One region of the Paenibacillus canaveralius genome, then DNA from elsewhere that is predicted to be linked to it. Evidence: riboswitches for the same ligand, from Rfam matches in the RefSeq annotation. Region 1 holds a riboswitch; the other holds the start of a gene.
What was found. Region 1 has a riboswitch for S-adenosylmethionine ahead of ABC395_RS15740 (methionine ABC transporter ATP-binding protein). Riboswitches for the same ligand answer to the same signal wherever they lie in the genome.
Positions count from the first base shown of each region.

Region 2: it holds a riboswitch for S-adenosylmethionine, as region 1 does, so the genes downstream of both, metA (homoserine O-acetyltransferase MetA) here and ABC395_RS15740 (methionine ABC transporter ATP-binding protein) in region 1, are expected to answer to the same signal.

Region 1 is NZ_JBDFMM010000001.1:3,518,458-3,521,955, forward strand. Features, by position in the region: partial or broken gene ABC395_RS15730 (alpha-mannosidase) at 1-893, shown strand, start outside; gene ABC395_RS15735 (alpha/beta hydrolase) at 1,001-1,780, opposite strand; SAM riboswitch class I at 1,907-2,027, shown strand; gene ABC395_RS15740 (methionine ABC transporter ATP-binding protein) at 2,110-3,138, shown strand; gene ABC395_RS15745 (methionine ABC transporter permease) at 3,125-3,498, shown strand, end outside.
Region 2 is NZ_JBDFMM010000001.1:1,038,725-1,042,222, forward strand. Features, by position in the region: gene corA (magnesium/cobalt transporter CorA) at 1-580, opposite strand, end outside; SAM riboswitch class I at 1,093-1,222, shown strand; partial or broken gene metA (homoserine O-acetyltransferase MetA) at 1,308-2,253, shown strand; gene ABC395_RS04730 (aminotransferase class I/II-fold pyridoxal phosphate-dependent enzyme) at 2,292-3,461, shown strand; gene ABC395_RS04735 (trans-sulfuration enzyme family protein) at 3,458-3,498, shown strand, end outside.

The DNA of each region.
Region 1 (3,498 bases):
ACAAGCCGCTCGCTCACGAGGCGTGGGATATCGATCTTTTTTACCAGGAAAATATGAGGGAAATTGTGGACTTCAAGGGCGCCGAGCTGATCGAAGAAGGACCGCTGCGGGCCGTGATCCGCTTCAAGTGGGTGTACCGGAACTCGTCCGTCAGCCAGGATCTGGTGGTGTACGCCGGCCACCCGCGCATTGATTTTGTGACGGAAGCCGACTGGCACGAGCAGAAGCAGCTGCTGAAAGCGGCTTTCCCTGTCGATATCCGGACAACGGAAGCGACCTTCGACATCCAGTTCGGCAATGTGAAACGGCCGAATCACTGGAACACGAGCTGGGACTGGGCGCGGTTCGAGACCGTCGGACACCAGTGGGCCGATCTTTCGGACCGGGGCTACGGCGTCAGCCTGCTCAACGACTGCAAGTACGGATATGACATTAAGGGCAACGTGATGCGTCTCACCTTGATCAAATGCGCGACCCACCCGGATACCCATGCGGACCAGGGGCATCATGCGTTTACCTATTCCCTGCTTCCCCACCGGGGAGATTGGCTGCAGGGCGGAACCGTGAAAGAAGCGTGGATGCTGAACAGCCCGCTGCGTGCTTCGGAGGGAACCGCCGCGATACCGTCCCGCTCCATGTTCACGTTGTCGGGGGACACCGCGATGATCTCCGCCGTCAAGAAAGCCGAAGATTCCGGCAAAGTCATCGTGCGTGTTCACGACTATTCCGGCAGCCGCAATATGCTGGAGATGACGAGCGACTTCCGCATCGTTGCCTGGCGGGAGACGAACTTGATGGAGAAGCCCGAAGGGCCTCTCGTCCATGACGGAACGATTTCGTTCGTGCTCCAGCCTTATGAGATCAAAACGTTCGAGATCGACCTCGAAGCGTAAACGCCCCGGCGTGAAACCCGGCGTGAAACCAAAAAAGCTTGCCCAGCCATACGGCGGGGAAGCTTTTTTGTGCTGCGGCGGTACCGCAGGATGAGGAAAACGCGGCTCTATTCCGCTTGCCCCCGGAGCGGCAGCCAATCCAGAACCCGGCCGATCTGCTGGTCCCAGTAACTCCAATCGTGGATTCTCCCTTCTTCCTCTTCATATAGGAGGGGAATGTTCAGAGCGCGCACGTAATCGCGGAAGGCGATATTTTCCTCGTACAGAAAATCGTCCGTCCCGCAGCACTGGTAAAGCGCCGGCAGCTCCAGCCTCTTCTCCGCCGCATGGCGGGCCAGCTCGAACAGATCGCTTGCTTTCAGCAGCTCCGGGTTATTCCCGAAAACGAGCCGGAAATCCTTCGGAAACCGCTGTTCGATCTCGCTCACCCGCGTAACCCCCGACAAGCTGGCGGCGGCCGCGAACTGTTCCGGCTTTTTCAGCGCCCACTTCAAAGCCCCGTAGCCTCCCATCGACAAACCGGCCACGAAGTTGTCCTCCCGGCGGTCCGATAACGGAAAGAAGGAACGGCATAGCTGCGGAAGCTCCTCGGACAGAAACGTCCAGTAATCGTACCCGTTCTCCATGTCCGTATAAAAGCTGCGCGCCGCATTCGGCATGACGACGGCCAGCCCGAGAGGAGCGGCATAACGCTCGATAGCGGTTCTCCGCATCCAGATCGAATCGTCGTCCGACAACCCGTGCAGCAGATACAAAGTCGGGTGCTTGAGGCTCCCCGCGCTGCCCTCCAGCCCGATTTGGCCGGTCGTCCGTTGAGGCAGAATCACTTGAACAGAAGTTGACATGCCGAGTACTTCGGAATAAAAATCACATTGGATGAAAGCCATGCCGCACATCTCCTAAATGTTTATATTTACCTGCGGTAAAATAACCGTTGACTTCAAAAAAACCTTAGGTTATACTCGGAATTGTCGTTTTACCGTCTAATTTCGGACAACCTCATACTATACCGATTCTTATCAAGAGTGGCGGAGGGACAAGGCCCTGCGAAGCCCGGCAACCGATCGCAGCAATATGCGCGATGACAATGGTGCCAATTCCTTCAGGATCCAGGCGGATTCTGGCAGATGAGAAGGTCGTTTTCGATACCGGAAAAGCCCTTTTTGTCTTTACAAAACGGGCTTTTTCTTATTTTTCAAGCAAAGAAGGTGAAGCAATGATTGAGATCAGGAAGCTGCGCAAGCAATACGGCAGCGGATCCCGCACAACACACGCTCTGAAAGAAATTAATCTCACGATCGATAAAGGCGAGATTTACGGCATTATCGGCCACTCGGGCGCCGGCAAAAGCACCCTGCTCCGGACGATCAATCTCCTGGAGCGCCCGACGGAGGGCAGCGTCATCGTAGACGGCGTCGACCTGACGGCCCTCAGCACCAAGAAGCTTCAAGATCAGCGCCGCCGGATCGGCATGATCTTTCAGCATTTCAATCTCCTCTCCTCCGCCACGGTGGAAGAGAACATCGCGTTCCCGCTTCGCCTGGCCGGTACGGCCAAGTCGGAAGCGAAGCGCCGCGTCAGCGAGCTCCTCGCCCTGGTGGGGCTGACCGAGCATGGCAAGAAATACCCGGCCCAACTGTCCGGGGGCCAGAAACAGCGTGTCGGCATCGCGCGGGCGCTTGCGACGAATCCGCACGTCCTGCTGTGCGACGAAGCAACCTCCGCACTCGACCCGCAGACGACGAATTCCATTCTCAATCTGCTGCTGGATATCAACCGCAAGCTGAAGATCACCATCGTGCTCATTACGCACGAAATGCAGGTTATCCGCTCCATCTGCGACCGCGTCGCCGTCATTCATGAGGGCCAGATCGTGGAACAGGGGCCTGTGGCGGAAGTATTCCTGAAGCCGCGGCACGACGTAACCCGCCAGTTCATCGAACAGGTTGCGGATTCGGTTGATATCGACAAGCCGGACGCGGACGGAATTCCCGCCCAGGACGGCACGGTGCTGAAAATCACCTTTCTCGGTGAAACTACGTACGAGCCGATTTTATCCAGAACCGTCCAGCAGACAGGCGTGACCTTCTCCATCCTGCAGGGAACCATTTCCCGGATGAAAAACACGCCTTACGGCCAGCTCGTCGTCCGTCTGCAAGGGCCGCGGGATGCGGCGGAGAATACGATCCGCCTACTGCGCGAGCACGGCCTGGATGTGGAGGTGTATTCGAATGGATTGGTCTAAAATCGATTGGAGTGAGATCGGCACCGCGACGAACGACACGATGATGATGCTCGGCCTCTCGGCCTTGTTCACGTTTGTGATCGGGCTGCCGATCGGCGTGCTGCTCTATCTGACTTCGAAAGGAAGTCTGCTGGAAAACCGCACGTTCAATATCGTCATTTCGTTTATCGTGAACGTGCTGCGTTCCTTCCCTTTCATCATCCTGATGATCGCCGCGATCCCGCTGACGAAGCTTCTCGTCGGCACCTCCATCGGCGTCAAGGGAACGATTCCGCCGCTCGTCATCGCGGCCGCGCCTTTCTTCGCCCGTCTAGTCGAGACGGCTCTGCGCGAAGTAGACCGCGGCATTATCGAAGCCGC
Region 2 (3,498 bases), 2.5 Mb from region 1:
TCGCAACGACGTCACGCTGCGGCACAAGCATCTTTTTCAGCCACAAAATTTCCCCGCGGAGACCGATGATCTCGTTCAGATGGGATTTTTTCGTGTGCATCAGGATATCTTCTTCAAGCTTCTCGATTTTGTCCTCGATCCGGTCCCCGACAATGACGTAGTTGTCAACGACAAGGTCAACCAGATGGTACAGGAAGCGGTCGGGACTGTTAACCTCTTCATCCCAGAGAAAGGGCTTGATGGCTCGGAGCTCCTGGATTTTCTGTCTCGTAACGGTAATGATGAAATGCCTGCCCAGAAAAATATTGAGTGCGCGAAGAAAGATTTCTTCATCATCAAACCGGATGCTGTTAATGACAATAAAATAGTGCGTGTCGTAAATTTCAATTTTGGGCCGCTGTTCTTCTTCGCTGAGACAATCCTCTACGGCCAGATCGTGAAGATGGAAGAGCGGCTGCAATTGCTCCAGATCGTCCACATCCGCATCGATCCAATAAAAGCCGGATTCGGGTGGTGTCAGCGCTTCGTGAATATCTTCAACCAGCGTAAAAGCGCCCTTGTGTACCAGGCGTGTTTTCATCCGTTTCACCTCTTTATGCGAAACGGCGCACAGCACTCCGGTCCATAGGGAAACTACGGACGCTGGAGTGCCGGCCCCGGTTCGCTGCTATTCGATTTTGATCGTACCGGGTAAAGCGTCTACTTCTCGGTCGGTCCCCGTCCATCCGTATGTTCCCCCCTTTATCATTCCGTGTCGAATACTTGTCTAGTATATACCTACATTTTCCACGATTCAAGCATCAAACTCTGGTACTTTTCTCCTGCTAATCCCCGCGGGCCGGGGATTTTTTATCCTATGCGGAGGAAGGGTTTGAGGTGCGGGCAAATGATGGGAAAAACAGCCTGGATGGTTCATCCGCGATACGGACTACGCCAGAGAGAACACCGTGTTGCGGCGCCGCGAGGGGGCCGGAAGGGGCAAACGCATAAAAGGCATAACTTTTTCCTTAGTAAATTTATTATGTGCAACTTTTCAAAAAGCACTTGACATTTGCCCGGTAACCTTTAAGATAGGAGATAACTGAATAAACTTTCTTATCAAGAGTAGGTGGAGGGACTGGCCCGATGATACCCGGCAACCGACATTGTAACCCCCGAGGGGCAATGCACGGTGCTAATTCTTGCGGGAGCCGTATGAATAACGGCTTCTGGGAGATGAGAGAGGAGCATGTTGCATAGGGATGAACAGGCCTTTCTCAACTTTTTGAGAGAGGCCTGTTTTAATTTCTTTCGAGGAGGAATGACCGATGCCGATTAAAATACCCGATAATCTTCCGGCCAAAGAAGTGCTGAACCAAGAGAATATTTTTGCGATGGATGAGACGGTTGCCTACCATCAAGATATCCGCCCGCTGCGGATTGCGATTCTGAATCTGATGCCGACGAAGGAAACGACGGAAACTCGAGCTGCTGCGTCTTCTGTCCAATACGGCTCTTCAGGTCGAATTTGTCCTGCTGCACCCTAAAACCCATACTTCCAAAAACACTTCTCCCGAGCACCTGGAGATGTTTTATAAAACGTTTGAAGATATCAAAGACGAAAGATTCGACGGAATGATCATTACCGGGGCACCCGTTGAGCAAATGGAGTTTGAGGATGTTCATTACTGGGATGAGCTGAAGAACATCATGGACTGGAGCGTAGACAACGTAACATCGACGCTTCATATATGCTGGGCCTCGCAGGCCGGACTTTATCATCATTTCGACGTGCCGAAGTACACGGTGGACAAAAAAGTGTTCGGTGTTTTCCCGCATACGATCTCGGAAGAGAACGTGAAGCTGCTCCGCGGGTTCGACGAATTTTTCTTCGTTCCCCAGTCGAGGCATACGGAAGTGCGCCGCGAAGATATCGAAAAGGATGAGCGGCTCGTTATTTTGTCGGAATCGGAAGAAGCCGGTATCTACATCGTGGCGACGAGAGACGGCAAGCAAATTTTCGTGACGGGGCACTCCGAATACGATCCGCTGACATTGAAATGGGAATACGACCGTGACGTCAATAAAGGCATGGACGTGGAAATTCCGAAAAATTATTATCCGAGCGATGATCCGAGCAAGAAGCCGATGATCACGTGGAGAGCGCATGCGAATCTTCTTTTCTCCAACTGGCTGAACTATTACGTTTACCAGGAAACACCGTATGATCTTAATGCGGGACGTGAACTCAGCGCGCTTAGTGCCTGTCTATAGTATAGAACGAATGATACCTTAAAGGAGAGATTCCACGCATGAACATCGAAAGTCGATTGGCCCAAATCGGTTCGGTTTCCGAACCTGTGACCGGAGCGGTGAGCTTCCCCGTATACCAGTCAACGGCGTTCCGCCACCCGCGTCTGGGAGAAAGCACCGGATTCGATTATGCCCGCACGAAAAGCCCGACCCGCAGTGTGCTGGAGGACGCGATTGCCGATCTGGAATCCGGAGACGCCGGCTTTGCCTGTTCCTCGGGCATGGCGGCACTCCAGACCGTTTTCACGCTGTTCTGCCAGGGTGATCATCTGATCGTGTCTTTGGATCTTTACGGCGGTACATACCGTCTGCTGGAGCAGATCATGTCCCGCTTCGGCGTGAGCGCTTCCTATGTGGACACGAACGACGTCGAAGCGCTGGAAGAGGCTTACCGCCCGAACACGAAAGCGATTCTGATCGAAACGCCGACCAATCCGCTCATGATGGTGACGGACTTGAAGCTCGTCTGCGGCTGGGCCAAGAGCAAGGATATTCTCTCCATCGTGGACAACACGCTGCTTACTCCTTATCTCCAGCGTCCCATTGAGCTTGGCGCGGATATCGTCATTCACAGCGCGAGTAAATATTTAGGCGGACACAATGATGTGCTGGCCGGTCTGATCGTGACCAAAGGGCAGGAGCTTTCCGAGAAAATGGCGTTCCTGCATAATTCCATCGGCGCCGTGCTCGGTCCGCAGGACAGCTGGCTGCTCATGAGAGGGATGAAAACACTCGCCCTGCGCATGGAGCGGCACGAGCATAACGCGACGACGATCGCCCGTTATCTGCAGTGGCATCCGCTTGTAACCGATGTGTATTATCCGGCGCTGGAGTCCCATCCGGGTTATGCGATCCAGAACAGACAGTCGTCCGGAAACACGGGTATTTTCTCCTTTAAAGTGACCGATGCGCGTTTAGTGGAACCGATTCTGAGGCACGTTAAGCTTATTGCATTCGCGGAAAGCCTGGGCGGAGTGGAGTCGCTTATGACGTACCCGGCCGTTCAGACGCACGCCGATATTCCGCTGGAAATCCGGGAAAAAGTGGGCGTCGACGACCGGCTGCTGCGTTTTTCGGTCGGCATCGAGCATGTGGACGATCTTATTACCGACCTGGCGCAGGCGTTGGAACAGGCACAGGCAGAGGTGGAAGGAGACAATCAGGCGTGAGTACCGATAAAAAGCTAGGCACGAAAATCATTCATTT